Regions from separate parts of the Micromonospora sp. WMMD714 genome, predicted to be linked through region 2. Evidence: predicted binding sites of a transcription regulator. Region 2 holds the regulator's gene; the other holds the start of a gene.

Region 1 (11,568 bases), 560 kb from region 2:
GTCGGTCGGCGAGCCGTTGAGGTAGGCGACCGTCGGGTTCTTGACGCCCTTCTCGGTCAGGCACTTCGCCAGGCCCTCGCCCTGGAGCTTGCCGACGGCCTCGTTGTCGAAGCTGACGTAGTACTGGGCCGAGCCGCCCAGGGTGAGCCGGTCGTAGTCGATCGTCGCGACACCCTGCGACTTCGCCTTGTCCAGCACGGCCTTGCCGGTGCCGGAGTCCAGGTTGACGATCATCAGGGTGGTGACCCCACCGGTGATCATCTGGTCGGCGATGGTCTGGAAGGCGTTCTTGTCGTTCTGGGCGTTCTGGATGTCCGATTCGACACCGGCGGCGTCGAACGCCTCCTTGAGGAACCTGCGGTCAGCGGTCTCCCAGCGGGCGGAGGACTTGCTGTCCGGCAGGATCACGCCGATCTTCGGCTTCTTGTCGGTGCTGCCGCCGGCCTCGTTGCTCTTGGAGTCGTCGCCACAGGCGGCCATGCTGCCGGTGGCCAGCAGGCCGACGGCGGCGAAGGTGAGGAAGCCCTTGCGCATGTCTGCACGGGTCCTTTCGAGGGTGGGGGAAGGAGTGGTCGGTGTTTTGTTGTGTCCGGCAACGTATTCCCGCTCACATCCCGGGCGCAAGGGTGCCGAGGTCAGAAGTTTGTTGGCGGCGGTAACAATTCAGCAACGCGGTTGTCACCTCCGGGACACCCGTCCGGTAATCACGCTCCGTGTCCGGTCTGCGACCGCTGTCGCCGGCCCGGTCAGCCGGCGGCGATCCGCGCGGTGCCGGCCCCGCTCAGGGCGACCAGGTCGGCCGGGGCGAGTTCGAGCTGCAACCCCCGGCGACCGGCCGAGACGTAGACGGTCCCGTGGGCCAGCGCGGAGACGTCCACCACCGTCGGCAACCGGCGTCGCTGACCGAGCGGGCTGATCCCACCCCGCACGTATCCGGTGCTCCGCTCGGCCACGGCCCGGTCGGCCAGCGCGGCCCGCTTGCCGCCCAGCGCCGCCGCCAGCGCCTTGAGGTCCAGCTCGCCGGTGACCGGGACGACCGCCACCGCCAGCGCCCCGTCCACCTCGACGACCAGCGTCTTGAACACCCGCTCCGGCGGCACCCCGAGCGCCGCCGCGACCAGTGCGCCGTAGTCGGGCGCGTCCGGTGAGACGTCGTACGGATGGGTGCGGTGCGCGATCTTCCGTTTGGTCAGCAGCGCCGTCGCCGCGGTGGCCCGTCCCGCCATGCCGGTCACGCTAGCCGGGCGCACCCGCATCCGCACCCGCGTCCACGCCCGCGTCCACGCCCGCTCCGGCACCCGCGTCCACGCCGGCACCCGCGTCCACGCCCACTCGCGCAGCCGCATCGACGCCCGCGCCCGCATCCGCGACCGGTCTGCCGATCAGCACCGTCGGCGCCCCGGCCACCCGGGTCAGCACCAGGCTGGCCGGGTTCTCCCCGGCCAGCCTGAGGTCCCGGCGCAGCTGTTCGGGCACCAGCGCCGAGCCCCGCTTGAGGATCTCCACCCGGCCGATCCGCCGCTCCCGCAGCAGCGCCCGCAGCCGCTTCAGCGAGAACGGCAGCACGTCGACGATCTCCAGGCAGCGGCCGAACGGGGTCGGCCGCGGGGTGTCGGCGTACAGGTAGGCGATGCTCGGGTCGGCCAGGGTCGCGTCCAGCGTGCCGGCCAGCTCGGCGACCAGGTGCGCCCGGACCACCGCCGGATCCGGGTCGTAGAGGTAGCGGCGCACCGGTCCGACCGTCGCCTCCGCGTCGCCCGCGCCGGTCACCTGGAGGCTGCGCGTCGCCGGTTCGCCCGGGCCGTCCGACGCGCGCTGCCGGGCGGCGGGCCGCTCCGACCGCAGCACGGTCGCCCGGCGGGGCACCCCGGCGAGCGGGCCACCCCAGAGGGCCGCCTCGACCAGGTCGCCGTCGACGCTGACCCACTCCGCTTCGGTCCCGGCCGGGATCCGCGCGTGGTCGAGGCCGGGGGCCACCTTGACCACCGTGTGCGGCACCCGCCCGGCCAGCCCGGTGACGAAGTCCCACGATGGCGAGTAGGCGTCCGGGTCGAAGATCCGTCGTCCGGTGCCGGCCCGCCGGCGGGCCGGGTCGCAGAAGACCGCGTCGACCCGGGTCACGTCGAACGCGGTCGCGTCGCCGCACTCCACGGTGAACATCGCGGCCAGCCCGGCCGCCTCGGCGTTCGCGGCGGCCAGCGCGGCGGTGACCGGGTCGGCCTCCACCCCGTACACCCGGATTCCGGCGCGGGCGGCGGCGAGTGCGTCGGCGCCGAGGCCGCAGCCCAGGTCGGCGAGGGTGTGCACCCCGGCGGCGGCGAGCCGGGCGGCCCGCCGGTCGGCGACCACGCGGCGGGTGGCCTGCTCCAGGCCGGGGCGGGTGAGGAACATCCCGGCGGCCTCCGGACCGAACTTGCCGACCGCCCGGCGGCGCAGCTCGGCCTGGGTCAGCGCGGCGGCGGCCAGCCCGGCCGGCACCCCGCGCGAGCGCAGCGCCGCCGCCGCGACCAGCGGGTCGCCGCCGGCCACCTCGGTCGCCGCAGCGAGCACGGCCGACCCCTCGGGGGTACGCAGGGCGGCGAACTGGTCCAGATCCACCCGCCCATTGTCCGCTCCGGTGCCGGACCGGGGCGACACGGGGAGGTGTCTCGTTGGCACTCTCCTTGACGGAGTGCTAGCCGAGGAATAACCTGCGATTAGCACTCTCACCCCGAGGGTGCCAGCGTCCGGGCCATCCGGTCCGGGTGCTGAACGCCAGGCGGACCGGCACCCGCGACGACGGCCCCGCCCGGTGGCATGTGGCAATTGACGCTGGTCGGACTCTCGGCCGGCAACGAAACCAAGTACCCCAGGAGGGTATGCCCGTGACTACCGCGACCAAGGTTGCGATCAAGCCGCTCGAGGACCGCATCGTGGTCCAGGCGAACGAGGCTGAGACCACCACGGCGTCGGGCATCGTGATCCCCGACACCGCCAAGGAGAAGCCGCAGGAGGGCACCGTCCTCGCCGTCGGCCCCGGCCGGATCGACGACAAGGGCAACCGCGTGCCGCTCGACGTCAAGGTCGGCGACACCGTTCTCTACTCGAAGTACGGCGGCACCGAGATCAAGTACGCCGGCGAGGAGTACCTGGTGCTCTCCGCCCGCGACGTTCTCGCGGTCATCGAGAAGTAACCAACCGATTCCAGTGTCGTCGCCCCGGTCCGGCTCGCCGGGCCGGGGCGACGTCGCTTCGAAGGGACATTCATGGCGAAGATCCTGAGCTTCTCGGACGACGCCCGGCACCTGCTGGAGCACGGTGTCAACGCCCTCGCGGACGCGGTCAAGGTCACCCTCGGCCCGCGCGGGCGCAACGTCGTCCTGGACAAGAAATTCGGTGCGCCCACGATCACCAACGATGGTGTGACCATCGCCAAGGAGATCGAGCTCACCAACCCGTACGAGAACCTCGGCGCGCAGCTGGTCAAGGAGGTGGCGACGAAGACCAACGACGTCGCCGGCGACGGGACCACCACCGCGACCGTGCTGGCCCAGGCCATGGTCCGCGAGGGCCTGCGCAACGTGGCCGCCGGGGCCAACCCGACCGGCCTCAAGCGGGGCGTCGACGCGGCGGCCACCAAGGTCTCCGAGGCGCTGCTCGGCCGGGCCGTGGAGGTGGCCGACAAGGAGTCGATCGCGCACGTCGCGACGATCTCCGCGCAGGACGCCACCATCGGCGAGCTGATCGCCGAGGCGATGGAGAAGGTCGGCCGTGACGGTGTCATCACCGTCGAGGAGGGCTCCACCCTCACCACCGAGCTGGAGGTGACCGAGGGTCTCCAGTTCGACAAGGGCTTCATCTCGCCGAACTTCGTCACCGACGCGGAGTCGCAGGAGTCGGTGCTGGACGACCCGTACATCCTCATCACCACGCAGAAGATCTCGGCGATCGAGGAGCTGCTGCCGCTGCTGGAGAAGGTCCTCCAGAACAGCAAGCCGCTGCTGATCGTCGCCGAGGACGTCGAGGGCCAGGCGCTGTCCACCCTGGTGGTCAACGCGCTCCGCAAGACCATCAAGGTCTGCGCGGTCAAGGCCCCCGGCTTCGGCGACCGGCGCAAGGCGATGCTCCAGGACATGGCGATCCTGACCGGAGCCGAGCTGGTCGCCCCGGAGCTGGGCTACCGGCTCGACCAGGTGGGCCTGGAGGCGCTCGGCACCGCCCGGCGGGTCGTGGTCGACAAGGAGAACACCACCGTCGTCGACGGCGGCGGCAAGTCCGCCGAGGTCACCGACCGGGTCGCCCAGATCCGCAAGGAGATCGAGGCGTCCGACTCCGACTGGGACCGGGAGAAGCTGGCCGAGCGGCTGGCCAAGCTCTCCGGTGGCATCGCGGTCATCAAGGCCGGCGCGGCGACCGAGGTCGAGATGAAGGAGCGCAAGCACCGCATCGAGGACGCGATCGCCGCGACCAAGGCCGCGGTCGAGGAGGGTACGGTCCCCGGCGGCGGCGCCGCGCTGGCCCAGATCCGCTCGGTGCTCGACGACGACCTCGGCCTGACCGGTGACGAGAAGGTCGGCGTCTCGATCGTGCGCAAGGCGCTGGTCGAGCCGCTGCGCTGGATCGCCCAGAACGCCGGCCACGACGGTTACGTGGTGGTGGAGAAGGTCGCCGGCCAGGACTGGGGCCACGGCCTCGACGCCGCCAAGGGCGAGTACGTCGACCTGGTGAAGTCCGGCATCATCGACCCGGTGAAGGTGACCCGCAACGCGGTCACCAACGCCGCGTCGATCGCCGGCCTGCTGCTGACCACCGAGAGCCTGGTGGTCGAGAAGCCGGAGCAGCCGGAGCCGGCCGCCGCCGGTGGGCACGGCCACGGGCACGGCCACGGCCACCAGCACGGCCCGGGTTTCTGACCCCGCGCCAGATCCGGTTCAGGGCGCACCGTCGTACGTCGGCGGTGCGCCCTGACGTATGCGGGGCACCTGCTTACGGAACGGTGACGTGGTTGGCGGCCGGGGCGGTCGATCGACGACACTTGCCCGATGAGCACCCCCCGCGGCTTCGCCGCGCTGGCCGGGGTCACCGCCGCCGTGGTGGCTATCGGTGTCGCCGAGCCGGTCGCCGTCCTCACCGGTCCTCGTTCCGCGCCGCTGATCGCGGTCGGCGGGGTGGTGGTCGACGTGGTGCCCGAGCCGCTCAAACAGTTCGCCATCGACGTCTTCGGCCGGTACGACAAGATCGCCCTGCTGGTCGGCACGGCGGTGCTGCTGGCGGCGTTCGCCGCCGGGATCGGCGTGCTGGCCGCGCGCCGGCTCGCCGTCGGGCTGGCCGGTATCGCGGCGTTCGCCGGCATCGGTGCCGCCGCCGCGCTCACCCGGGCCGGCGCGGATGCCGCCGACGCGCTCCCCGCCCTGGTCGGCGGGGGGTTGGGCGGGCTGGTGCTCTGGGCCTTCGTGGCCGGTCCCTGGCAGCTCGACCCGTGGCCCTGGCAGCCGCCCACCCCGCTACCGGCCGCCCACCCCGGGTCGCTTCCGGCTGGCGGGCCGCCCGTCGGGTCGGAGCCGTCGGAGTCGACCGACCCGGAGTCCCGGCGGCGGTTCCTGCGCGGGGCCGGCCTGCTCGCGGGCACGGCGACGGTGGTGGGGCTGGGTGGGCACTGGCTCGCCGGCCGGCGGGGTGTCTCGGCGGCCCGGGAGGCGGTCGCCCTGCCCACCCCGGCGGTGGCGGCGCCGCCGGTGCCGCCCGGCGCGGACCTGTCCCTGGCCCAGCTCGCCCCCTACACCACCCCGAACGGCGGGTTCTACCGGATCGACACGGCGCTGGTGGTGCCGCAGGTCGACCCGCAGACCTGGCGGTTGCGCATCCACGGTCGGGTGCGTAACCCGATCGAGCTGACCTTCGCCGAGCTGCTGGCCCGGCCGATGGTCGAGCGGTACGTGACCCTGGCCTGCGTCTCCAACGAGGTGGGTGGGGACCTGATCGGCAATGCCCGCTGGCTGGGGGTGCCGATCAGGGCGCTGCTCGACGAGGCCGAGCCGGAGGAGGGGGCCGACCAGGTGGTCGGCCGTTCGGTCGACGGCTGGACCTGCGGCACCCCGACGGCGGTGCTGCGCGACGGCCGGGACGCCCTGCTGGCGGTGGGGATGAACGGCGAGCCGCTGCCGGTCGAGCACGGGTTCCCGGTGCGGATGGTGGTGCCCGGCCTCTACGGGTACGTGTCGGCCTGCAAGTGGGTCACCGAGCTGGAGCTGACCAGCTTCGCCGACTTCGACGCGTACTGGGTGCCGCGGGGCTGGTCGGCGCAGGGGCCGGTGAAGACGCAGTCGAGGATCGACACCCCGCGTCCGCGCAACCGGCTGACCGCGGGTGAGGTGGTGGTGGCGGGGGTGGCCTGGGCACAGCACCGGGGGATCAGCCGGGTGGAGGTGCGGGTGGACGGCGGCCCCTGGCAGGAGGCGACCCTCGCCCCGGCGGTGTCGGTGGACACCTGGGTGCAGTGGTCGTGGCGCTGGGCGGCGACTCCGGGTGAGCACATCCTCCAGGTGCGGGCGACCGACCGCGAGGGGGCGACCCAGACCGTGCTGGCCGCGCCGGTGGCTCCGGACGGGGCGACCGGCTGGCACCGGGTCACGGTCACTGTCCGCTGATTACCCACCATCCGTCGGTCATCAGGCATGATCAATATGTTGATGGATGGAAAATCCTCCGTGGTATCGAGGGTTGAGGCTGTGGGAGCGCTCCCGTAACATCGCTGATGCGACTGTTAACGTTCACCTAACAACGACCACCACCAATGTGCACGTCCCGTCCCATCAGGAGGGTGTTTTATGTCCAGATCCAGATCGGCCAATGTCGGCCTGGTCTCGGCCGGTGTCGCGTTGCTGGCATCGGCGTCGATCGTCACCGCGTTGCCGGCGGGTGCCGCGGCGGCGGGTTGTTCGGTGAACTACACCGTCTCGTCGGAGTGGGGCGGCGGCTTCGGCGCCAACGTCGCGATCACCAACCTGGGCGACGCGCTGAGCAGCTGGACGCTGACCTGGTCCTTCGGCTCCGGCCAGTCGGTGACGCAGGCATGGAACGCCACCGTGACGCAGAGCGGTTCGGCGGTGACCGCCAAGAACGTCAGCTACAACGGCGCCATCCCGACCAACGGCTCGGTGTCGTTCGGCTTCAACGGCGCGTGGACGTCCAGCAACCCCGTCCCGACGAGCTTCGCGCTCAACGGGGTGGCCTGCAACGGGGGGCCGAACCCGACCACCCCGCCGCCGACCACGCCTCCGCCGACCACCCCGCCCCCCACCACCCCGCCGCCGACCACGCCCCCGCCGACCACCCCGCCGCCGACGGGCAACTGCGCCCTGCCGACGTCCTACCGCTGGTCGTCGACCGGCCCGCTGGCGCAGCCGAAGTCCGGCTGGGCGTCGCTCAAGGACTTCACCATCGCCCCCTACCAGGGCAAGCAGCTGGTGTACGCCACCACCCACAGCAGCAGCGCCACCGGCGGCTGGGGTTCGATGAACTTCGGCCTGGTCGACAACCTCAACCAGCTCGCCACGGCGCCCCAGAACACCATGAGCCAGAGCACCGTCGCGCCGTCGCTGTTCTACTTCGCGCCGAAGAACATCTGGATCCTGGCCCACCAGTGGGGCCCGACGTCGTTCTCGTACCGCACGTCGACCAACCCGGCCAACGCCAACGGCTGGTCGGCCGCGCAGACCCTGTCGACCGCGAAGATCACCGACTCCGGCACCGGCGTGATCGACCAGACGATCATCGGCGACGACCAGAACATGTACCTGTTCTTCGCCGGTGACAACGGCAAGATCTACCGCCAGATCATGCCGATCGGGAACTTCCCGGGCAGCTTCGGCTCCAACTACACGACCATCATGAGCGACACCTCGGAGAACATCTTCGAGGCGCCGCAGGTCTACAAGGTCGCGGGCCGCAACCAGTACCTGATGATCATCGAGGCCCGGACCAGCTCCTGGGAGCGCTACTTCCGCTCGTTCACGGCGACCAGCCTGGGCGGCACCTGGACGCCGAACGCGACGACCTACAGCAACCCGTTCGCGGGCAAGGCCAACAGCGGTGCCACCTGGACCAACGACATCAGCCACGGCGAGCTGCTGCGCACCAGCGCGGACCAGACCAACACGATCGACCCGTGCAACCTGCAGCTGCTCTACCAGGGCCGCGCCACGAACTCGGGCGGTGACTACGGCCTCCTGCCGTACCGGCCGGGTCTGCTGACCCTGCAGCGCTGATGGCGTGACGCAGGTGCGACCCCGCTGTTCCTGACCTCCGCGACCGGCGGCGAACGCCGCACCGGGTGAGCCGCACGACGGCTCGGAGCGGGATCGGGTGGCATGAAGGGGCGGGTCCGGCTGTGCCGGACCCGCCCCGCTTCTCGTGCATGTCGGCCCGGCGGCGGACCATGACCGGGAAACGACGAGGCCGCGCTCCGGAGATCGGAGTGCGGCCTCGTCGAGGTGTGCTGGGTCGGTCAGGCGATCTTGCGCTGGGCCGGCACGGCGGTCTTGTGCGGAGCGCCGAGGCGGGCCTCCATCCGGGCGATGTCGACCCGGGTCTGCCGGCGGTCGGCCAGGTCCTCCCAGCCGAGGGCGAGCAGCCGCAGCCGCTCCGACTCGCTGAGCCCGCCCCAGACGCCGTACGGCTCGCGGACGGACAGGGCGTGGGCGGCGCACTCGGCCCGGACCGGGCAACCCCCGCAGACGGACTTGGCGCTGGACTCCCGGCGCAGGCGGGACGACCCCCGCTCACCGTCCGGGTGGAAGAACTGGGCGCTGTCCCGGCCCCGGCAGGCACCGAGACGCTGCCAGTCCCACAGGTCGACGATGGGACCGGGCAGTCTGCGTACGTTCGACATCAGCACCCCTCCTCCCGCGCGGCACCGCGGAGATCCTCGTTGAACCGGCGTCCGGGCTGTGGTCCGCGCTGGCGTACCGCGCTTCCGGCGTGCAGCCTCGGTACCCGAACCCTCGCCGACTCACACGTGTTGAGATCGAAAAGCCGAGCAGCTTGCGTCAGATGCCCCAAATGTCGGAAAAGTTCGGAGGATTGCCGGGAACCTCCTCCCCGGTGGAGCCCGTCATGGTCTGCTCGTGTCCGGAGAGGAGAACACCGTGCGTACCGTTCTCGTATGCGTTCGGACACCGCTCGCCGCGCAGCAGTTGGCGAACGCGGCGGCTCGACTCGGCCTGGCCGCGGTCGTCCGGACGGCTGTCTCCGATCCCGAGGTGATGCTGCGGCTCGCCGAGCGCCCGGCCGACGTGGTGCTCGCCGACACGGCGCTCACCCGGCCGGACAGCGCCGGCTTCGTCCGCCGGGTGCTGGCCCGTGCGCCCCAGGCCTCGGTGCTGCTGCTCGGCACCGAGGAGTCGGAGGCGGCGGCGGCCACCATCAGCGCCGGGGCGCGGGGCCTGATCCAGGGCGCCGACCACGACCTGACCAGCGCGGTGGCCAAGGCCCTGCTGCTGCTCTCCGCGCCCGGCCGGCCCGCCCGGCACCGGGTCGCCGACCCGGCCCGGGACACCGCCGCGGTCGGCGCGCCACCCCGGCCCGCCGCCGGTCGACCGCCGGCATCGGGCTGGTCGCCGCCGGCCGCCGAGGGGCCACCCGGAGCGCCGTCGGTGGTGCCCGTGCAGCGCGGGGACGACGAGGTCGAGGGGGAGTCGGACGCCGGCGCGGCCGAGCCGCCACCGACCGGCACCCTGCCGCGCCCTACCTCCGGCGCCCGTGGCGGCCGCAGCTCCGTCGGGCTGACCGAACGCGAACTTCAGGTGCTGCTCGGCATGGCCGAGGGCAAGAGCAACGCCGAGATCGGTCGGGAGCTGTTCGTCTCGGAGGACACCGTCAAGACGCACGCCCGCCGGCTGTTCCGCAAGCTCGGTGCCCGCGACCGGGCGCACGCCGTGGCCGCCGGCTTCCGCGCCGGCCTGGTGGCCTGAACGCCCCGGCGACCGACCCGGCCCCGACCGGACGGCCGTCCGCGGACCGGCCCGTTCGCGGACGGCCCGGTGGACGCGGCCCGGTGGATGCAATCCGGTGGACGCGGTGCGGTGGGTCAGTCGTCCGGGTCGGCCTCGTCGCCGGTGGACTCGGTCAGCGTGTCGTGCACCCCGTCGGCGTAGCCCCGCGCGTAGTCCCAGGTGACGTAGTGGTCGGGGTCGGGGTCGTAGGCGGGCTCGTGCACCCGGGGCCGACCGGAGCTGAGCAGGTGCCGCAGGTTGCCCCGGAGCAGGTCCCAGTCGAAGTAGTGCGGCTCGCGGCAGTCCTCGCACTCGATGACCAGGCCACGGACCCCGATCGGGGCCAACAGGGCCTGGTAGATCTCCAGGTCGGCGAGGTCTTCCAGCACGTCCTGCCGCTCGACCTCGGTCAGCGGGTCGAGCGGGGCGTCGTCGCCCGGGTCGTCCAGCCCCGCAGCCGGATCGGCCGGGTCGCCGTTGAACGGGTCGATGGGCTCGTCGTGCACCCCCTCACCGTAGACCCAACGCCCGCGGCACGCGCCCCCCGGCGGTCGCGGGGGCCGCGCCGGCCTCGGCCGGTCGCCGACGAGGGCGGCCCAGGTCACTGGGTACGATGAGACGACTCGCCGTCACCCCGGCGTGCGCCGGTCGCCGCGTGCGCCGCCTCGCTGAATCCCGTTCGAGCAGCTCAGGGGAGCAATCGTGGAGAATTCGCCCAGCACCGATCTTCCGGCCGGCGTCGACAACGGCGAGTTTGCGGGCCATCTGCCGGAGCTGCCCGCCGGGTCGGCCCGGGTGGTGCCGCTCGGTCTGACCTTCGACGACGTGCTGCTCCAGCCGGGCGAGTCGGACGTGGTGCCCAGCCGGGTGAACACCCGCACCCGGCTCACCCGCAACGTCGAGCTGACCATCCCGCTGCTGTCCAGCGCGATGGACACCGTCACCGAGGCCCGGATGGCGATCGCCATGGCCCGCCAGGGCGGTATCGGCGTGCTGCACCGCAACCTCTCCCTGGAGGACCAGGCGCTCCAGGTCGACCTGGTCAAGCGCTCCGAGTCCGGCATGATCACCAACCCGGTGACGGCCAGCCCCGAGGACACCCTCCGCGAGGTCGACGAGCTGTGCGGTCGCTACCGCATCTCCGGCGTCCCGGTGGTCGACGGCGACGGCCAGCTGGTCGGCATCGTCACCAACCGGGACATGCGCTTCGTCTCCGACCCGACCACCCCGGTCCACGCGATCATGACCCGGACGCCCCTGGTCACCGCCCCGGTGGGGGTCAGCAAGGACGACGCGCTGGCGCTGCTGCGTCAGCACAAGGTCGAGAAGCTGCCGATCGTGGACGACTCGGGCCGGCTGCGCGGCCTGATCACCGTGAAGGACTTCACCAAGAGCGAGCAGTACCCGGAGGCGACCAAGGACGACGCCGGCCGGCTGCGGGTCGCCGCCGCCATCGGCGTGGGCGAGGACGCCTACAAGCGGGCCCGCACCCTGGTCGACGCGGGCGTCGACGTGCTGATCGTGGACACCGCGCACGGCCACCAGCGGGCCGTGCTGGACATGGTCCGCCGGCTCAAGGCCGACGTCACGATCGACA
Region 2 (11,568 bases):
CACGCCCGGCCCGGCGACGTCCACTCCCGCCCCGGCGGTCACCCCGGATTCCGGGCCACCGGCCGTCACCTGCCCCGACCCTCGACCGTCACGTCCCCCGCCCGACCGGTCGTCACGCCCCCCGGCCCACCGGCCGCCCCGTGCCCCCACCCGGCGGGCGTCACGTGCCCCCACCCGGCGGGCGTCCCGTGCCCGCGCCCACCGACCCGCAGAGATCCCCGCGCGGCGGGGGTCACGCCAGGTCCCGGGCCAGCATCGGGCCGAGGGGGGCACCGCCGAGCAGGTGGGCGTGCACGTGGAAGACCTCCTGGCCGCCGTACGGGCCGGTGTTGAACATCAGTCGGAAGCCGTCGCCGGTCAGTCCCTCGTCCTCGGCCACCGCAGCGGCCGTGGCCAGCACCTCGCCGGCCAGCCCCGGGTCGCCCTGGGCGAGCGTCACCACGTCGACGTAGTGCTCCTTGGGGATGATCAACACGTGCACCGGCGCCTTCGGGCCGATGTCGCGGAAGGCGAGGGTGGTGCCGGTCTCCCGGACGATGGTGGCCGGAATCTCCCCGGCGACAATGCGGCAGAACAGACAGTCGTCTCCCATCCACCCAGTCTAGGTACCACCCCCACTCCCCCCACTCCCCCACCCACACCCCTCCTCTCCCACCCACCCCATCCCCCTCGCCCTCCCTCGCCCTCCCTCCCCATCCCCGGCCCGGCCCGCCCTCCCCGGCCCGCCCCGCCCTCCCCGGTGATCAAGAGGTTTACGTCAACCTCAAGCCCTCAGGACGACCCAAACCTCTTGATCACCGGGGCTACCTCGCGGCAGTCGGCGTTGATGGTTGGTGATCAAGAGATTTGGGGCGGGGTGGGCGTGGTGGGGTGGCTTAAACCTCTTGATCACCGGGGAGGGCGGGGCCGGGCGGGGAGCCGGGCCAGGCGGGAGGAGCCGGGCCAGGCGGGAGGAGCCGGGCCAGGCGGGAGGAGCCGGGGCCGGGCCGGGAGATGGGGCCGGGCTGGGAGACGAGGCGAGGCCGGGCGGGGAGGAGCTGGGGGCGGGTGGGGTTACCAGCGGGAGAGGCGGGTGGCGAGGACGCTGAGGGCCGCTACGCCGGCGGTGGAGGTGCGCAGCACGGTCGGACCTAGGCGTACCGAACGGGCACCGGCCTCGGTGAAGGTGGCCAGTTCGGTCGGGGCGACGCCGCCTTCCGGGCCGACCACCAGGACGATCTCGCCGGTGGCCGGCAACTCGACCGTGGTGAGACGTTCGTCGGCCTCTTCGTGCAGCACGAACGCCGCTGCCGCCCCGGCGACCCGTCGGGCCACCACGGTGGTCGACTCGTCCGGTGCCCCGGCGATCACCGGCAGCCGTGCCCGACGGGCCTGCTTGGTCGCCTCCCGCGCCGTCGCCACCCACTTCGCCCGAGCCCGTACGCCCCGGTCGCCGCGCCACTGCACCACCGAGCGGGACGCCGACCAGGGCACGATCTCGTCCACCCCCACCTCGGTCATCGCCTGTACCGCCAGCTCGCCCCGGTCGCCCTTGGCGATGCCCTGTACCACGACCAGCCGGGGGACGTCCGCGTCGACGTACCCCCGGGAGGTGACGGTGAGGTCGAGGGTGCCCCGGCCGACGGCGGTGACCACGGCGGCCGCGGTGCCGCCCCGACCGTCGGCGAGCAGCAGTTCCTCGCCGACGTGTACCCGCTGCACGGTGGCGGCGTGATGCCCCTCGGGGCCGTCCAGGATGAACTGGTCGGCGGTGGGCAGCGACTCGACCAGGAACAGTGACGCGGACACGACGGTCAGGCTAACCGGCCGGGGCGCACCCGGGTCGACCCGGCTCCCGGCCGGGCAGACGTGCCAGGCGCCTGCCCCGACCAGGACCGGCAAGGCTCGGCCGGGCACACCCGAATCCGGACCGGGCGCGCACGGCCGGGGCACGCACGAACCGGGCAGACGTGACCGGGGCGCACCCGGACCGGACAGGCACGGCCGGGGCGCACCCGGACCCGGCACGCACAGCCGGGCGCACCCCGACCGGACCGACGTGACCGGGGCACACCCGAACCGGACAGGCGTGACCGGGGCGAAACCGGAGCGGTCAGGCGTGGCCGTTGAAGGCGTCGCGCATCCGGGAGAAGAAGCCGCCCTGCTTGCTCAGCTCGGCGACCTCCTCGCCCCGGGTCTTGGCGAAGTCCCGCAGCATCTTCTCCTGGTCGGCGTCGAGCTTGGTGGGGGTCCGCACGTCGAGGTGGACGTAGAGGTCACCCCGGCCGGTGCCGCGCAGGTGCGGTACGCCCCGGGCGCGCAGCCGCAGCGTGCTGCCGGGCTGGGTGCCGGCCTTGACGTCGACGGTCTCCTCGCTGTCCAGCGTCTTGATGGTGAGCCGGGTGCCCAGCGCGGCGGCGGTCATCGGGACGGTGACCCGGCAGTGCAGGTCGTCGCCCTTGCGGGAGTAGACGTCGTGCGGGCGCTCGTGGATCTCGACGTAGAGGTCACCGGCGGTGCCGCCGCCCGGGCCGACCTCGCCCTGCTGGGCCAGCCGGATCCGCATGCCGTCCTCGACCCCGGCCGGGATCTTGACGGTCAGCGAGCGGCGGGTCCGCACCCGGCCGTCGCCGGCGCAGGTGGGGCAGGGGTGCGGGATGGTGGTGCCGTAGCCCTGGCAGACGGTGCACGGCCGGGCCGAGACGACCTGGCCGAGGAAGGTGCGCTGCACCGACTGCACCTCGCCCCGGCCACCGCACGCCTCGCAGGTCGCCAGGTGGGTGCCGGCCGCGGTGCCCGCCCCGGAGCAGGTGGTGCAGAGCACGGCGGTGTCGACGGTGATCGGGGCCTCGACACCGAAGGCGGTCTCGTGCAGGTCCAGTTCCAGCCGCAGGATCGCGTCGGCACCCGGCCGGGTACGCGGGCGCGGACCCCGCGCGCCACCCGCCGCGCCGCCGAAGAAGGCGTCCATGATGTCCTGGAAGCCGACGAACGGTCCCGCCCCGCCGGGGCCACCGGGGCCGCCCGCGCCCCCGCCGCCCGGGGCGAGCGGGTCGCCGCCCAGGTCGACGATCTGCCGCTTCCGGTCGTCCGAGAGGACCTCGTACGCGGCGTTGATGTCCTTGAACTTCTCCTGTGCCTCCGGGTCCGGATTGACGTCCGGGTGGAACTGCCGCGCCAGCTTGCGGTAGGCGCGCTTGATCTCGTCGTCGGAGGCTTCCCGGCTCACCCCGAGAATGCCGTAGTAGTCCCTGGCCACTGCGTTCCGTGTCCTCATGTTCGTCTCGCGTTGCGCCGGTCGGCGGCCGGAGCCGGCCGTCGGCCCTGACTGGTCAGTTCTGGGCCAGCAGCTCGCCCACGTAGCGTGCCACGGCACGCACCGTGGCGATGGTGCCGGGGTAGTCCATCCGGGTCGGGCCGAGCACGCCCAGCCCGCCGACGATGGTGCTGCCCGGGCCGTACCCGGTGCTGACCACCGAGGCGGCGCGGAGGTTGTCCACCTCGTTCTCGTCGCCGATCAGTACCCGGGTGGTGCTCGGTTCCGCCTCGCCGATCAGCTTGAGCAGCACGACCTCCTCTTCGAGCGCCTCCAGGATGGGTCGCAGCGAGCCCTGGAAGTCGAGCAGGCCACCCCGGGTGAGGTTGGCGGTGCCGGCCAGCGCGAGCCGCTCCTCGGTGCGCTCCACCAGGGTTTCCAGCAGCACGGTGGAGAGGGTGGTCATCGCGCCGCGCAGGTGCGGCGCGCTCTCGTCGACCAGTGCCTGCACCAGCGGCGGAGTGTCGGACAACCGACTCCCGACCAGTTTTTCGTTGACCAGCCGGCGCAGGTCGGTGACGTCGTCGGCGGGAACCGGTGCGGGCAGCTCGACCAGCCGCTGCTCGACCCGCCCGGTGTCGGCGATCATGACCAGCATCAGCCGGGTGGTGGAGATCGGCACCAGTTCCAGGTGGCGCACCGACGACCGGGCCAGCGACGGGTACTGCACCACGGCGACCTGCCGGGTGAGCTGCGCCAGCAGGCGTACGGTGCGGTGCACCACGTCGTCCAGGTCGACCGCGCCGACCAGGAAGCGCTCGATGGCCCGGCGCTCGGCCGGGCTGAGCGGCTTGACCCGGGAGAGCCGGTCGACGAAGAGGCGGTAGCCGCGGTCGGTGGGCACCCGGCCCGCGCTGGTGTGCGGCTGCCGGATGTAGCCCTCCTCCTCCAGCACCGCCATGTCGTTGCGGACGGTCGCCGGGGAGACCCCGAGCTGGTGCCGCTCGACCAGCGTCTTGCTGCCGACAGGCTCCTGCGTGGCGACGTAGTCCTCGACGATCGCCCGCAACACGGCCAGCTTGCGGTCGTCGAGACCCATCTCCCACCTCCTGGTGCACGTCGACCGGGGCAGCCGCTGCCCCGGCAACCGCTCTGGCACTCGACTGTAGCGAGTGCCAGTCTACGTCGGCAGTACCGCCGCCGCGATGATCAACGACGGACCGTCGGTCCGGCCGGCTCCGGCGGGCGGCCGGACCGGTCGCTGACCGAACGTCGAGGCCAACGTCACCAGTGTCGCTCTGGTGCGCCCTTGCCGGCAGCCCCTACCGTGACGGCATGACTGAACCACCTCGCCCGCCCGGCGCGGGGGACGGCTTCCCGCCGGACCCGACCGCTGGCCAGGGCTCGCCATACGAGCCGCCCACCGCACCACTGTCCGGTGCCCCGGGGTCGGGCGGCTATCCCCCACCCGGGGGGTATCCCCCACCCCCCGGTGACCAGCCGCCGTCGGGCGGCTACGGCCCGCCGGGTGGCTACCCGCCGGCGGGTGGCGGATATCCGACCGCCGGCACGTACGGCGCACCGACCGGCGGGTACGCCAACAGCGAGGACAAGACCTGGGCGCTGGTCGCGCACTTCGGCGGGGCCGCCGGTGCGCTGATCAGCTTCGGCCCGCTCGGCTTCGTCGCCCCGCTGATCGCCTACCTGGTACGCGGGCAGCAGTCGCCCGCCGTCCGGGCGCAGGCGCTGGCCGCGCTGAACTTCCAGATCCTCTGGTCGATCATCGCGTTCGTGCTGCTCTTCGTGAGCTGGTGCCTGCTCTTCCTGCCCAGCATCGCGGTCGTGGTGATCCAGATCCTGTTCGGGATCATCGCCGGCATGAAGGCGAACGAGGGTCAGGCCTACCGCTACCCGATGTCCGCCAACTTCATCAAGTGAGCCCCGGCCGGCCGCTCCCCCGGCCGGCCGGGTACCGCCTGCGCGCCGGCCCCTGCCGCAGGCCGGTGGTGCGGGTCGACGGGTGGTCGTCTCGACGGGTCGGCCCGGTGTCGCCGCCGGCCGGTCCGGTGGCGCGCTCAGGGCAGCAGGTCACGGACCACCGCGTCGGCCAGCAGCCGGCCACGCAGGGTGAGCACCGCCCGCCCCCGCGGGTAGGCCACCGGGTCCAGCAGCCCGGCGGCGAGCGCCCGGTCGGCACCGGCCCGGCCCGCGTCGTCCAGCGCGGCCAACGGCAGCCCGGACGCGAGCCGCAGCCGCAGCATCACGTCCTCCGTGTGCATCTCGTCCGGGGTGAGCACCTCGCGGGCCAGGCCGGGTGAGTGGCCGGCGGCGAGCCGCTGCGCGTACGTCGTGGGGTGCTTGACGTTCCACCAGCGCACCCCGCCGACGTGGCTGTGCGCCCCGGGGCCGAGGCCCCACCAGTCGGCGCCGGTCCAGTAGAGCAGGTTGTGCCGGCACCGGGCCGCCTCGGTGCGCGCCCAGTTGGACACCTCGTACCAGGAGAAACCGGCGGCGTCGAGGGCGGCCTCCGCGGCCAGGTAGCGGTCCGCCGCCACGTCGTCGGAGGGGTACGGCAGCTCACCGCGCCGCATCCGGGCGGCCAGCCGGGTGCCGTCCTCCACGATCAGGGCGTACGCGCTGACGTGGTCGGCCCCGGCGGCGACCACCTGGTCGAGCGAGGCGGCGAAGTCCTCGGCGCACTCCCCCGGCGTACCGTAGATCAGATCCAGGTTGACGTGGTCGAACCCGGCGTCGCGGGCCTCCCGGGCGGCCTCGACGGCCCGGCCCGGGCGGTGGGTGCGGTCGAGGACCGCCAGCACTCCGGCGGCGGCGGACTGCATGCCCAGCGAGATCCGGGTGTAGCCGGCGGCCCGCAGGGTCTTCAGCGACCCGGGGGTGACCGACTCGGGGTTGGCCTCGGTGGTCACCTCGGCGTCGGCGGCCAGCCCCCAGGTGCGGTCGATGCCGTCGAGCAGCCGGGCCAGGTCGTCGGCGGGCAGCAGGGTCGGGGTGCCACCGCCGACGAAGACCGTGTCGACCCGGGGCGGTGGGGTGTCGCCGAGCACCCGGGCGGCGAGCGCCAGCTCGGCCAGCACCGTGTCGGCGTACGACTCCCGGCTGACGCCCCCGCCCAGCTCGGCGGCGGTGTAGGTGTTGAAGTCGCAGTAGCCGCAGCGGCTGGCGCAGAACGGCACGTGCAGGTAGACGCCGAAACCGCGCTCACCGACGGCCCGCAGCGCGGTGCCGGGCAGCGCGCCGTCGACGGGAACGGTCTCACCATCTGGAAGGACGCCGGGCATGGCCACTAGTGTGCCCGGCATGACCTCTCCCGACCGACTCGTGCGGGTCGCCACGGCCCGTGGGGTGACCACGCTCACCCTGGACAGCCCGCACAACCGCAACGCGCTGTCCACCGCGCTGATGACCGAGCTGCTGGCCGGGATCGCCACGGCGGTCGCCGACGACGCGGTCCGGATGGTCGTGCTGGACCACACCGGCCCGGTCTTCTGCTCCGGGGCCGACCTGAAGGAGACGGCGGCCGCGTACGCCAGCGGGTCGGTGCCGGCCGGGATGCTCGGTGACGTGCTGGTGGCCCTCCGGGAGTGCCCGAAGCCGGTGCTGGCGCGGGTGGCCGGGCCGGCACGGGCCGGCGGGCTGGGCCTGATCGCGGCGGCCGACCTGGCGGTCTGCGCGCGGGAGGCGACGTTCGCCTTCACCGAGGTGCGGATCGGGGTGATCCCGGCGGTGATCTCGGCGACCGTGCTGCCCCGGCTGCACCCCCGGGCCGCCGCCGAGCTGTACCTGACCGGCGACACCTTCGACGGCCGACGGGCCGCCGAGGTGGGCCTGGTGACCGCCGCCGTGCCGGCCGACGAGCTGGACGCGGCGGTGGCCCGGTACTGCGCCTCGCTGGTGCGGGGAGCGCCGGGGGCGCTGGCGGGGACGAAGGAGCTGCTGCGCCGGCCGGCCGCCACCGACCTGCGCGCGGAGGTCGCCGAGCTGTCCGCCCGCTCCACCGGTTACTTCCTGTCGGACGAGGGCCGGGAGGGGGTGGCGGCGTTCCGGGAGAAGCGGGACGCGGCCTGGGTGCCCCGGGATTGACCTGGTTTCTTCCGATTCCGCGCGGGAACGTGAACCGGTCGACCGACCCGGGAGCGCGACTCGGCGACGTACGCTAGGCGAACGCCGAAACAGGAGGTGCGGGTGCGGACGCGGACATTCGTGGCAGCCGGTGTCGTGGTGGCGTTGTTCGCCATCGTCGGAGGCTGGGGAGTCCGACAGCTCGACGGGGAGCTGCGGCTTCCTCTCGCGGGCCGTAGCTGCACCGTCCAGGCCGACGGCACCGTCCGGTTGGACGCCGAGCAGATGGCCAACGCGGCCACCATCGCCGCGATCGGCATGCAGCGGCAGATGCCCGAGCAGGCCGTGGTGGTCGCCCTGGCCACCGCGTACCAGGAGTCGGGGCTGCGTAACCTCGCCCACGGTGACCGGGACTCGCTCGGCCTGTTCCAGCAGCGCCCCAGCCAGGGCTGGGGCACCCCGGACCAGATCCGCGACGAACGGTACGCGGCGAAGCGGTTCTACCAGGCGTTGAAGAAGGTCCGTGGCTGGGAGCGGATGGAGGTCACCGACGCCGCCCAGGCGGTGCAGCGGTCGGCGTACCCGAAGGCGTACCAGAAGTGGGCGGACGAGTCCCAGGTGCTGGCCCGGGCCCTGCTCGGCGAGGCGACCGGCGCGGTGGCCTGCACGGTCGGGCGTACCCCGGTGATGCGCGGGCAGGAGGCGGCGGCCGAGCTGACCCGCGGCCTCACCCTGGACTGGGGGTTGCCCGACGCCGGTGTGGTGGCCGAGCTGACCGACGTGACGGTGCCCGCGACGGACGCCCGCGACGGCTGGCGGTACGCGCACTGGCTGGTCTCGCACGCCCCCGACCACGGGGTGAAGCGGGTCCGCTTCGACGGCCTGGAGTGGAGCGCCGACAACGGCCGGTGGGCGAAGGTGTCCGACGACCGGCCCACCGGCGCCCGGGTGCTGGCCGAGGTCTTCGCCGACCCGGCCTGAAACCGGCGGCGTTCCTGAAGCCGGCGGTTTTCCTGAACCCAGCGGCGGGCCTGAACCCGGTGGCGGGCCTGAGCCCGGTGGCGGGCCGGTGCGGTGGGGTCAGCCGGGGGCCGTCAACCGGCGGCGGACCTTGTCCATCGTCGGCCCGGGCAGCTCGTCGGCGGTGAGCAGCCGGGGCAGCAGCTCCGGCTCCAGGCTCATCGCCCGGAACACCTCGCCGACGGTCACCCCGTGCGCCGGGCGGTCCACCACCTCGACCGGATCCCCGGCGGTGACCACGCCCGCCCGCAGCACCCGCAGGTACGCCCCCGGTCTGGCCCCGACGGTGAACCGCCTGATCAGGTCGGGCACCCCCCAGAAGCCGGCGAAGGTGGTGCACGGGGTACGCGGCTTGGTCACCTGGAGCAGCGTCGACCCGACCGCCCAGCGTTCACCGATCACCGCGTCGGTCACGTCCACCGCCCAGGTGGTCAGGTTCTCCCCGAACCCGCCGGGGCGGACGTCGCGGCCCAGCTCGGCCGCCCACCACCGCGCGTCCTCCTGCGCGTAGGCGTAGACCGCCTGGTCGGGGCCGCCGTGGTGGGCACGCTCGCCGATGAAGTCACCGGCCACGCCGTCGGCGCGCACCGACACCGGGCCGTCGACCGGCCGCTTGTCGATGCCGCTGCGCCCGCTCGCGGCGCCCGCCCACCGCGCCTCGGTCACCACGCCGATATTCACCGCCGCCACCCTGCCCGTCATGATCTCAGCCTACGACCCCCGGCGGTCCGCCGCCGTGCGCCTCAGCCCTCGACGGCGCCAGCCACCAGGCCGGTGGCCACCTCAGCCCTTGACGGCGCCGGCCACCAGGCCGGTCGCCATCAGCCCTTGACGGCGCCGGCCACCAGGCCGGTGACCATCCGCCGCTGGACCAGCAGGAAGAAGACGATCACCGGCAGGGTGAACAGGGTGGAGGCCGCCATCACCGAACCCCAGGCGGTGTCGTCCCGGCCGAAGAAGAACGTCATCGCCACCGGGAGGGTGTACCGGCTCTGGTCGTTGACGAAGGTCAGCGCGAAGATCAGCTCGTTCCAGGCGGTGATGAAGGAAAAGATGCTGGTCGCCACCAGCCCGGGCGCGACCAGCGGGAAGAGGACCTTCCGGAAGATCTGTGACCGGCTCGCCCCGTCGATCGCGGCGGCCTCCTCCAGCTCCTTCGGCACCGCCGCGACGAAACCGCGCAGCATCCACACCGCGAACGGCAGCGAGAAGCCCAGGTAGGTCAGGACCAGGCTGGGCAGGGTGTTGTAGAGGCCGAGCCGCTGGATCATCAGGAACAGCGGGATGACCAGCGCCTCCAGCGGGATCATCTGGACCACCAGCAGCATGATCAGGAAGCTGGTCCGCAGCCGGAACCGGAACCGGGCCACCGCCGTCGCGGCCAGCAGCGCGACCAGGCCGCTGAGCAGGACGGTGCTCACCGCCACCAGCACGCTGTTGCCGAAGAAGTCGGCGAAGGTCACGCCGGGGATCAGGTTGCCGGTGAGGATCTCCCGGTAGTGCTCCAGGGTGGGGTGCGCCGGCACCGGCCGGGGGGTGGCCGAGAAGATCTCCCGGTTCGGCTTCAGCGAGGTGGCGACCATCCAGTAGACCGGGAACGCGGCGAACAGCGCCACCAGCAGGCCGGCGCCGTTGAGGGCGACCTTCTTCACGACCCGTCCTCCTTCTTCACGACCCGTCCTCCTGCCTGAGCACCATCCGGACGTACAGGCCGGTCACCAGCAGCAGGATCAGCGTGAGGACGACCGCAATGGCCGAACCCACGCCGTACCTGGGCGGCGGCGAGAACGCCTCGGCGTACGAGTAGAGGGAGAGCATGAACGTCGGCCGGTCCTGGGTGCCGCCGGCCAGCACGAACTGCTGGGTGAAGACCTTGAAGTCCCAGATCGTGGAGAGCACCACGAGGATGCCGAAGACCGGCCGCAGCAACGGGAAGGTGATCTTCCAGAACACCGTCCACGGCCCGGCCCCGTCGACCCGGGCCGCCTCGTGCAGCTCGTCCGGCACGCTCTTGAGCCCGGCGAGCACGCTCACCGCGATGAACGGGAAGGAGTGCCAGACCACCACCAGGGTGAGGATCGCGAAGAACAGCAGCGGCGCGTTGAACCAGCCGTAGCCGGACCAGTCGGTGCGCCCGAAGATCGCCTGCGACAGCCCGTCGGGCAGGGCGTTGAACGCCCAGGTGACCAGGCCGGAGGTGTCATCGAAGATCCACTTCCAGACGATCGTGCCGGTCAGCGCCGGGGTGGCCCAGGCCAGCATCACGCAACTGGCCACGAAGGTGGCCATCCGGCGGCCGAGCCGGTGCAGCAGCAACCCGACCAGGGTGCCCAGCACCATCGTCAGCAGCACGTTCGCCGCCGCGAAGAGCACCGTGTTGCGCAGCACCGTACGGAAGAACGGGTCACCGAGGATCTGGGCGTAGTTGGCCCACCCCACGAACGGCCACTCCCGGTCGCCGCGCAACTGCCGGACGTTGTCCAGCTTGAAGAACGACATCGCCACCACCTGGCCGAGCGGCCACAGCAGCAGCACCCCGACCACCACCAGGCAGGGCAGCAGGAGCAGGTACGGCAGGCGGTCCACCCGGGGCCGCCGCCGCGCGGGGGTCTCCCGCGCGGCGTCCGTCCGGCTGCGCTCGGTCAGGGTGCTCACTTGGCGTTGAGGATGCTTTCCATCTCGGCGGCGGCGTCGGCGGTGGCCCGCTCGACCGACTTCTGCCCCTTGATCACCGAGCTGTTCATCGCCTGGGTGACCGTCTTCGTCCGACTGACCTCCACCCACTTCGGGGTCAGCGGGGTCACCCGGGTGCGCTGCATCGTGCTGGCGAACGCCGCCATCAGCTTGTCGTCGGCGTAGCCCCCGCCCCGTACCAGGTCGGCATAGACCGGGAAGAATCCCAGGCTGCTGGCGAAGGTCTGGGCGTTCTTCTTGTTCAGCAGCACGGTCAGGTAGTCCCAGGCCAGATCCTGCCGCTTGCTGTCCCGCCAGAGGGCGAGGTCGGAGCCACCGGCGAAGGCCGGGGCCGGCTCGCCGTCCGGGCCGGGGATCGGGAACGTGCCCCAGACCTTCTCGATCTCGGGGTTGTCCTTCTTGATCGCACCGGCCTGCCAGCTACCGGCGAAGGCCATCGCCGCCTTGCCGGTGGCGAACTGGGTCCGCGCGTCGATCTCGTTCCAGCCGGCGGCGGCGGGCGGGGCGACCTTGTGCACGGTCACCAGGTCGGTCCAGAA

Evidence for each region. The regulator HrcA, encoded in region 2, represses chaperone genes, less so after heat shock. The targets are predictions, from matches to a motif close to GGTTNGCACNCTCNNNNNGAGNGTGCNAACC.
Region 1: groES (co-chaperone GroES) is a predicted target of HrcA. The motif match lies at 2,695-2,725, and genes of this name have one in related genera.

The regions. Positions count from the first base shown of each region.
Region 1 is NZ_CP120744.1:643,734-655,301, reverse strand. It holds gene O7625_RS02915 (substrate-binding domain-containing protein) at 1-534, opposite strand, end outside; gene ybaK (Cys-tRNA(Pro) deacylase) at 747-1,226, opposite strand; partial or broken gene O7625_RS02905 (methyltransferase domain-containing protein) at 1,372-2,598, opposite strand; gene groES (co-chaperone GroES) at 2,859-3,173, shown strand; gene groL (chaperonin GroEL) at 3,246-4,892, shown strand; gene O7625_RS02890 (molybdopterin-dependent oxidoreductase) at 5,022-6,626, shown strand; gene O7625_RS02885 (non-reducing end alpha-L-arabinofuranosidase family hydrolase) at 6,807-8,246, shown strand; gene O7625_RS02880 (WhiB family transcriptional regulator) at 8,486-8,869, opposite strand; gene O7625_RS02875 (helix-turn-helix transcriptional regulator) at 9,126-9,950, shown strand; gene O7625_RS02870 (DUF5319 domain-containing protein) at 10,067-10,477, opposite strand; gene guaB (IMP dehydrogenase) at 10,674-11,568, shown strand, end outside.
Region 2 is NZ_CP120744.1:81,296-92,863, forward strand. It holds gene O7625_RS00365 (histidine triad nucleotide-binding protein) at 233-592, opposite strand; gene O7625_RS00370 (16S rRNA (uracil(1498)-N(3))-methyltransferase) at 1,054-1,788, opposite strand; gene dnaJ (molecular chaperone DnaJ) at 2,093-3,238, opposite strand; gene hrcA (heat-inducible transcriptional repressor HrcA) at 3,312-4,334, opposite strand; gene O7625_RS00385 (DUF4870 domain-containing protein) at 4,571-5,173, shown strand; gene hemW (radical SAM family heme chaperone HemW) at 5,311-6,534, opposite strand; gene O7625_RS00395 (enoyl-CoA hydratase-related protein) at 6,554-7,336, shown strand; gene O7625_RS00400 (hypothetical protein) at 7,433-8,296, shown strand; gene O7625_RS00405 (MOSC domain-containing protein) at 8,396-9,037, opposite strand; gene O7625_RS00410 (carbohydrate ABC transporter permease) at 9,157-9,987, opposite strand; gene O7625_RS00415 (sugar ABC transporter permease) at 10,004-10,990, opposite strand; gene O7625_RS00420 (sugar ABC transporter substrate-binding protein) at 10,987-11,568, opposite strand, start outside.